DNA from 2 places in the Streptomyces sp. NPDC096339 genome. Region 2 is predicted to be linked to the other one. Evidence: riboswitches for the same ligand, from Rfam matches in the RefSeq annotation. Region 2 holds a riboswitch; the other holds the start of a gene.
The links. A riboswitch is a leader RNA that binds a small molecule or an ion and turns the genes downstream of it on or off. The one in region 2 is predicted to bind glycine.

Region 1 (4,406 bases), on a different contig from region 2:
TCACCCGGGCCCGTGTAGAGCACCGGGTAGTGCGGCTCCAGGCGCTTGGCGATGTAGTTGGCGCCGAGCACCGCGACCTGGGTGGCGCGCTTGAGGCCCTCGCCGCCCATGAGGCGCACGTACGACCAGGAGATCGGCAGGATGCCGGCGGAGCCCCACGGCGCGGCCGAGATCGGGCCGACGCCGGTCTCCGGACCGGCGGTCGGCTGGAGCGGGTGGTTGGGCAGGTACGGGGCCAGGTGCGCCCGGACACCGACCGGACCGACGCCCGGACCGCCGCCGCCGTGCGGGATGCAGAAGGTCTTGTGCAGGTTCAGGTGCGAGACGTCGCCGCCGAAGTGACCCGGCTTGGCCAGACCCACCAGGGCGTTGAGGTTCGCGCCGTCCACGTAGACCTGGCCGCCGGCCTCGTGCACCTGGGCGCAGATGTCGGCGACGTGCTCCTCGAACACGCCGTGCGTGGACGGGTAGGTGATCATCAGCACGGAGAGCTCGTCGCGGTACTGCTCGATCTTGGCGCGCAGGTCGTCCGCGTCCACCTCGCCGTCGTCGGCGGTCTTGACGACGACGACCTTCATGCCGGCCATCACGGCGCTGGCGGCGTTGGTGCCGTGCGCGGAGGACGGGATGAGGCAGACGGTGCGCTGCTCGTCGCCGTTCGCACGGTGGTAGGCGCGTACGGCCAGCAGACCGGCGAGCTCACCCTGCGAACCGGCGTTCGGCTGGATGGAGACCTTGTCGTAGCCGGTGACCTCGGAGAGACGTTCCTCCAGCTCGTTGATGAGCGTGAGGTAGCCCTCGGCCTGCTCCACCGGGGCGAAGGGGTGCAGCTGGCCGAATTCGGGCCAGGTCACCGGCTCCATCTCGGTGGTCGCGTTGAGCTTCATCGTGCAGGAGCCCAGCGGGATCATGCCGCGGTCGAGCGCGTAGTCCTTGTCCGAGAGCTTGCGCAGGTAGCGCAGCATCGCGGTCTCGGAGCGGTGCTGGTGGAAGACCGGGTGCGTCAGGTAGGCGTCCGAGCGCAGCAGGCCCTCGGGGAGGGTGTCCGCCGAGGTCTCGTCCAGCGCCTCGATGTCGGCGCTGACACCGAAGGCGGCCCAGACGGCCTCGATGTCGGCGCGCAGGGTGGTCTCGTCGCAGGCGATGGAGACGTGGTCCGCGTCGGCCTGGTGCAGGTTGACCCCGCCCTCGCGGGCGGCGGCCACGACCTCGGCGGCGCGGCCCGGGACGCGGGCGGTGATCGTGTCGAAGTACGCGCCGTGCACGATCTCCACGCCGCCGGCCGTCAGACCCGCGGCGAGCAGGGTCGCGTAGCGGTGGGTGCGGCGGGCGATCGTCCGCAGGCCGTCCGGGCCGTGGTAGACCGCGTACATGGCGGCCATGACGGCGAGCAGCACCTGCGCGGTACAGATGTTGCTGGTGGCCTTCTCGCGGCGGATGTGCTGCTCGCGGGTCTGCAGCGCCAGACGGTACGCCTTGTTGCCGTCCGCGTCCACGGAGACGCCGACGAGGCGGCCCGGCAGGGAGCGGGCGTGCTTGGCCTGGACGGCCATGTAGCCGGCGTGCGGTCCGCCGAAGCCCATCGGGACGCCGAAGCGCTGCGTGGTGCCGACGGCGATGTCCGCGCCCAGCTCGCCCGGGGAGGTCAGCAGCGTCAGGGCGAGCAGGTCGGCCGAGACGGTGACGATCGCACCGAGCTCGTGCGCCTGGTCGATGACCGGCTTGATCTCCCGCACGGCGCCGGAGGCACCCGGGTACTGGAGCAGCACGCCGAAGACGCCGCGCTCGGCGATCTCGGCGGGGATGCCGTCGCTCAGGTCGGCGACGACCACCTCGACACCGGTCGGCTCGGCGCGGGTCTCGATCACCGCGATGGTCTGCGGCAGGGCGTCGGCGTCGATCAGGAAGACGCCGCCCTTGACCTTGCCCACGCGGCGGGCCAGCGACATGGCCTCGGCGGCCGCGGTGCCCTCGTCGAGCAGCGAGGCACCCGAGGTCGGCAGGCCGGTGAGGTCCGCGACGAGGGTCTGGAAGTTCAGGAGCGCCTCGAGGCGGCCCTGCGAGATCTCCGGCTGGTACGGCGTGTACGCCGTGTACCAGGCCGGGTTCTCCATGACGTTGCGGAGGATCACCGGAGGCGTGAAGGTCCCGTAGTAACCGAGACCGATCATCGACGACAGGACCTGGTTGCGGTCGGCGAGCGAACGCAGCTCGGCCAGCACCTCGGCCTCGGTCCGCGCCTCGGGCAGGTTCAGCGCCTCGGCGGTCTTGATCACATCCGGTACCGCGGCGGCGGTCAGTTCGTCCAGCGAGCCGTAACCCACCTGAGCGAGCATCTTCGCCTGCGCCTCGGCGTCCGGACCGATGTGGCGCTGCTCGAAGGGGATGCCTCGCTCCAGCTGGGAGAGCGGAATGCGGTTGGCGGTCATGTACGGAGGCCTCCTGGTCGTACGACCTGCGAGGGGCACCACGGCGCGGGCACCCGGACGGCCTCCCCCTCTGTCATCTCAACCTGAGAGTTTCACCGGTCGCTAGAGGGTCGCTCGAGCCACCGGCTTTCACCGTCGGTGAGGAGGGGAACCGGCACTGCGCGCCCGGCACCCACCCCTGCTTTCCAGAGTGGCCTCGTCCGTGCGGTACGTATGCCTGAGAGATTCCGGGGAGGATTTGCTCCTTCGGCGCCTCCGTCGTTCTCACTCGGAGGACTCTCCCGCACAGGGTCGACAGCCGGCACCCAGCCTACCAGCGAGGATCCGGACCCTCCCCGAGTGGCCTCTTCTTGGGATATGCACTTCTGTAGTCATTACGGAGGAGTTGCGACCATTTGGAGGGACCGTGCAGACCGACATCGATCCGCGCAGCCTGATCGGCCGCAAGGCGTTCGACCGCAATGGCACCAAGATCGGCACCGTGGACGAGGTCTACCTCGACGATGCCACGGGCGTCCCGGAATGGGCCGCCGTCCGTACGGGCCTGTTCAGCCGGGACGCGTTCGTTCCGCTGGAGCCGAGCGAGCTGGTGGACGACGCCCTGCGGGTGCCCTTCGACCGCTCCCTGATCAAGGACGCCCCCGACTTCGGCGTCGGCCGCCACCTCTCCCCCGAACAGGAGCTCCAGCTCTACCACCACTACGGCCTGGACGTGACGCTCCCCACGGACTTCCAACGCGACTTCGGCCACCTGGCGGGCGACGACGACTGAACCGGACCCAGCCTCGCCGCGCACCCACCCGGCCCCGCGGCGTGCCGGTGTGCTCCGCGCGGCCGGGTCGGGCGCGCGGCGGGGCGGCCCGTGCTCCCGCGCCGGCGGGGTCGGGTGTGCGGTGGGGCGCCCCCGCAGGGCGTCGAACGCGGCCACGTCGTACTTGTCCGCTGCCCCTGCACGTTCGACGCCCGACGAGGTGCCCCGGCGCGCGCCCGGCCCCGACGGCCGTTAGGCGCGGCCCGGACCGGGGTGCCGCTGCGCGGAGCCGTCCCCTACCCGCCCTTCCACCGTTCCCCGGGGCTCCGCCCGGACCCTCCCCCAGCTACCGCTGGGAGGTACCCCCGGCCTCAAACGCCGGACGGGCTGTAAAGCCCCCAGGGTTCCGCCCGGACCCGTCCTGGGGCTCCGGCCCCAGACCCCGCGCCTCAAACGCCGGCGAGGCTGAAAGGGCCGTCACCCGCCCGCGGTACCCGCATTCGCGGCCCCCACCAGCGGCAGTGGGTCGGACGGCTCCAGCTCCGGATCGTCCACCCGGAAGGTCCGGACCCGCCCCGGCTCCGATCCCGGCTGCTCGAACCGCACCGTCACCCGCCCCACCCCGCTGCCCTGCACCCACCCCGGCCCGTACACCGAATGGAGTACGTCGACCCCGGCCATCCACCGACGCTCCGCAGCGGGCTCGGGCTCCGCCCCCGGCGCCGCGGACCACGGGTCCAAGGACGCCTCGGGCCCGGCGGCCGGTGCGGCCTCGTCCGGCGGCTCGGCGGCCCCCTCGGCCCCCTCCGCCTCCTCGGCACGGCCCACCGCCGCCTGCGCGAAGAGGTCCTCCTGCGTGTAGTCCGCCAGCCCCGTCACGCCCACCCCCAGCAGCCGCACCCCGCCCGTGGTGTCCACGCCCTCCAGGAGCCGCGCGGCGGCCTCGCGCACCACTGCGGGGTCGTCCGTGGGGCCCCGCAGCGTCTCGGAGCGCGTCAGCGTCGAGAAGTCGTACCGCCGCACCTTCAGCACGATCGTGCGCCCGGAGTGCCCCGATTCGCGCAGCCTCCGCACGCACCGGTCCGCCAGCCTCTGCACCTCGCCCCGGATCCGGACCCGGTCGTGCAGGTCCACGTCGAAGGTGTCCTCGACCGAGACCGACTTCGCGTCCCTCTCGGCGACCACCGGCCGGTCGTCCAGCCCCAGCGCCATCCGGTACAGGCCCA
Region 2 (4,406 bases):
CCGGCCGGTGACGACCTCGTAGCCCCGGCCCCAGCCGCTGGCGGCCAGCTCCTGCGGGGAGGTCACGCAGGGCGCGTAACCCAGGCCCTCGACCTCCATGCCGCCGTACTGGGCGTCCGGTGAGCCCGGCTGCCCCTGCCACAGCAGCATCCACAGCCGGCCCTCGGCGAGGGCGTGCAGGAGCGACTCGTAGCTTTCGTAGCGCCCGGGAGTCACCTGGCGCAGCATGTGCTCGACCTGTCCGGCCGCGGCCGTGCCTGACGCACTCACCCGGTACCCCTCTTCGTCTCTTCTTCCGCCCGACGTCAACGCGAGAACAGCTTAAGCGGCCCTACGGGAGGTAGAAGGGGCGTACGCGCTCACGAATCCAGTCCGTGACCGGGTCCTCGGCCGCGTCCAGCAGGATCAACTGCACGGGCCAGGGCGGCGGTACGCGGGTCAGGGCCCGCCCGAGGGCGTCCATCGGGGCGTTCCGGGTCTCGGGCTCCCATCCCACCAGTCGGACACCGATGAACAGTTGCGGCTCGCCTCCCTCGATGCTCGCGAGGCAGCGGTGGGCGGCGGAGACCACCCCGGTCGCCCGGAACTCCTCCGCGGCGGCGGCCAGGAAGTCCACCGGGTCCTCCTGCCAGTCGGGCTCGTAGAGCCGGACCCGGCCGCCGGTGGTGGGACCGTCGAGGGGGGTCCGGCCGCTGCGGCAGAGCTCCGCGACGGCGGGCGGGGGGAGGGGGACGCCGACGGCGCCCTCGGGGTTGAGCGCGATGCCGAGCTGCGGGGGCAGGCCGCGGGCGAACTCGACGGCGGGGGCCACGGTGAAGTCCATGCCGGGGCCGACGCAGGCGAGGAACTGGGCCTCCGAGCTGTAGACCGGGACGTACGCGGCGCCGCCGATGTCCATGGTGGGCAGGGTCAGGCCCTCGGCGCCGCCCTGCTCGGCGCCGGCGCCGGCGGGCAGGGGCACCCACACCTGGCTCCGCCCGAGCACCTCCAGGATCCGCCCGCCGGCGTCCGGCTGCCCGAGCGCCGCCCCGAGCACCTGCTCCAGCTCATTACCCGGCCAGCCGCCGCCGCTGTGCATGTACGTGCCTCCGTGATCCCGCGTTTCGTCGCCCCGCAGGGTACCGGCCCGGTCCGACACGGCTCCGCCGGGGTCGAGCGTTCGTCTGCGGCGCCGCTCCGGGGCTCCGCCCCGGCGGCGTCAGCCGTGGAAGGCGATACGGGTCACCGCGGCGGCGGAGCGGCGGTCCAGGAGGGTGGCCGAGGCGCAGCCCGCCGGCGGGCGGCCGGCTTCCGCTTCGCGCAGGAGGCGGGCCACCGCGCCCCGGTGGCGGGCGAAGGCGTACGCCGAGACCCCGCGGCCCCGGGCCGCCTGCCCGGACAGGGCCTCCTCGGGGCTGGTGTCGAGCAGGAGGAGGTGCAGCGCGCGCCCCCGCCGCCGGGCCGCCGCCGCGAGGAGCCCCCGCACCCAGCTCTGCGTACCGCAGTCGTGGACGACGACGGAGCGCCCGGAGCGCAGGTGCCGCCACAGCCCCCAGTAGTGCGCGGCCCGCACCAGCGGCCGGTACACCGCGTACGGCAGAGCCCCCGGCATCCGGCGCTCCCAGCGCTCGCGGGTGTCCTGGGAGTCGATGGCGCCGCCCTCGGTCCCGCCCTCGGCCGCCGCCCGCTTGATCAGCGTGCTCTTGCCGCCCCCCGGCAGGCCCGACACGACCACGATGTCGCCCTCGGCGAAGCGGAGCCGCTGAGGGCCCCGCACGCCCGGTCCGCGCAGGTCCCGTACGGGCCCGGCCTCGTGCCCGCGCGCCCGGGCCGGAACACCGGCCCGCTGCGTCGGCACCGCACCCACGGTCCCCGCGGCCGCCGCCGCACCTACGAATCTCCGCACAGTGCTCGCCTCCCCCGAATCGGGTCACCAGGACCCTTGCCCACTGAGTGTAAAGAGACGGTAATCCGGCAGCTTCGGTTCCGGTCCACGCCCCGGTCCACGCTCCGGGACGGGTCCGGTCCACGCCCTGGACAGCCGCACGATCTTTCGGGCCCGCCCACCCGATCACCACCACGGCGTGCAATGATGTGCGCCATCTGGACCAACCGCATCACCAACTGCATACCGGCCGCTTGAATCCGCGCGGGAGAGTCCCCGCACGCCGCAAGGCGGTGCGTGGGCGCCGAAGGAGCAAGAACCTCCCTTGAATCTCTCAGGCCCCGTACCGCGTGGATGAGGCAGATCTGAAAAGCGAGCTGCTCGGCAGCTCCACCCAAGGTGCAAGCCGGAGATCCCTGACGCGTCAGGAACTCTCGGCGAACCTCTCAGGTTCCGATGACAGATGGGGAGGACCCCTCCTCGTCATGTCATGCCCTGGGACCCGGGAGCCACACCCATGAGCACTGCCCCCCGCCTGACCGCCCTCGATGCGCTGCACCGTTCCCTCGGTGCGACCATGACCGACTTCGCGGGCTGGGACATGCCCCTGCGGTACGCGAGCGAGCGCGACGAGCACAACGCCGTCCGCACCAAGGCCGGTCTCTTCGACCTCTCCCACATGGGCGAGATCACCCTGACCGGGCCGGAGGCCGTCAAGGCCCTGGACTACGCGCTGGTCGGCAACATCTCCACCGTCGGCGTCGGCCGCGCCCGCTACACGCACATCTGCCGGGAAGACGGCGGCATCGTCGACGACCTGATCGTCTACCGCCTCGGCGAGACCGAGTACATGGTCGTCGCGAACGCCTCCAACGCGCAGGTCGTTCTGGACGCGCTGACCGAGCGCGCGGCCGGCTTCGACACCGAGGTCCGCGACGACCGCGACGCGTACGCGCTGATCGCGGTGCAGGGCCCGGAGTCCCCCGGCATCCTCGCCTCCCTCACCGACGCCGACCTGGACGGGCTGAAGTACTACGCCGGCCTGCCGGGCACCGTGGCCGGCGTGCCCGCGCTCATCGCGCGTACGGGCTACACCGGCGAGGACGGCTTCGAGCTGTTCGTCTCGCCCGAGCACGCCGTGGAGCTGTGGCAGGCGCTGACCAAGGCCGGCGAGGGCGTCGGCCTGGTCCCGGCCGGCCTGTCCTGCCGCGACACCCTGCGCCTGGAGGCGGGCATGCCGCTGTACGGGCACGAGCTGACCACCTCCCTCACCCCGTTCGACGCGGGTCTGGGCCGGGTCGTGAAGTTCGAGAAGGAGGGCGACTTCGTCGGCCGCGCCGCCCTGGAGGCCGCCGCCGAGCGCGCCGCCACCAACCCGCCGCGCAAGCTGGTCGGCCTGGTCGCCGAGGGCCGCCGCGTCCCGCGCGCCGGCTTCCCCGTCGTCGCCGACGGCCAGGTGATCGGCGAGGTCACCTCCGGCGCCCCGTCCCCGACCCTGGGCAAGCCGATCGCCATGGCGTACGTCGACGCGGCGCACGCCGCGCCCGGCACCTCCGGCGTCGGCGTCGACATTCGCGGTACGCATGAGCCGTACGAGGTCGTCGCTCTGCCGTTCTACAAGCGGCAGAAGTAGTCCTTGTAGTCAGGCCTGCCGCCCGGGTGCCCCGTGCGGCGATGTCGCAGTACCCAAGACCACCGTTCGTTTCCACCCCCGCGCATCCAGGAGAATCAGGTCATGAGCACCCCCCAGCAGCTGCGTTACACCAAGGAGCACGAGTGGCTGTCGGACGTCGTTGACGGCGTCGCGACGGTCGGCATCACCGAGTTCGCGGCCAACGCGCTCGGTGACGTCGTCTACGCCCAGCTCCCCGAGGTCGGCCAGACCGTCACCGAGGGCGAGACCTGTGGCGAGCTGGAGTCGACGAAGTCGGTCAGCGACCTGTACTCCCCCGTCTCCGGTGAGGTCGTCGAGGCCAACCAGGACGTCGTCGACGACCCGTCCCTGGTGAACTCCGCCCCGTTCGAGGGCGGCTGGCTGTTCAAGGTGCGCATCTCGGAGGAGCCCAAGGACGTGCTCTCCGCCGAGGAGTACGCCTCCCTCACCGCCGGTAACTGACCCCAGGGGATCCTGATGTCCGTACTGAACACCCCTCTTCACGAACTCGACCCCGACGTCGCCGCAGCCGTCGACGCCGAGCTCGTGCGCCAGCAGTCGACCCTGGAAATGATCGCGTCGGAGAACTTCGCTCCGGTCGCCGTCATGGAGGCCCAGGGCTCCGTCCTCACCAACAAGTACGCCGAGGGCTACCCGGGCCGCCGCTACTACGGTGGCTGCGAGCACGTCGACGTCGTCGAGCAGATCGCGATCGACCGGATCAAGGCGCTGTTCGGCGCCGAGGCCGCGAACGTGCAGCCGCACTCCGGTGCGCAGGCCAACGCCGCCGCGATGTTCGCGCTGCTGAAGCCGGGCGACACGATCATGGGCCTGAACCTGGCCCACGGCGGTCACCTGACCCACGGCATGAAGATCAACTTCTCCGGC

Region 1: linked by a shared signal. The riboswitch ahead of gcvP (aminomethyl-transferring glycine dehydrogenase) and the one ahead of gcvT (glycine cleavage system aminomethyltransferase GcvT) in region 2 are both predicted to bind glycine.

Annotation. Positions count from the first base shown of each region.
Region 1 is NZ_JBIWFI010000008.1:9,474-13,879, reverse strand. It holds gene gcvP (aminomethyl-transferring glycine dehydrogenase) at 1-2,429, opposite strand, end outside; glycine riboswitch at 2,625-2,723, opposite strand; gene ACIQ5Y_RS13560 (PRC-barrel domain-containing protein) at 2,836-3,201, shown strand; gene ACIQ5Y_RS13555 (DNA polymerase IV) at 3,658-4,406, opposite strand, start outside.
Region 2 is NZ_JBIWFI010000011.1:179,326-183,731, reverse strand. It holds gene ACIQ5Y_RS17460 (enhanced serine sensitivity protein SseB C-terminal domain-containing protein) at 1-270, opposite strand, end outside; gene ACIQ5Y_RS17455 (enhanced serine sensitivity protein SseB) at 332-1,078, opposite strand; gene ACIQ5Y_RS17450 (AAA family ATPase) at 1,199-1,846, opposite strand; glycine riboswitch at 2,120-2,223, shown strand; gene gcvT (glycine cleavage system aminomethyltransferase GcvT) at 2,382-3,497, shown strand; gene gcvH (glycine cleavage system protein GcvH) at 3,600-3,980, shown strand; gene glyA (serine hydroxymethyltransferase) at 3,996-4,406, shown strand, end outside.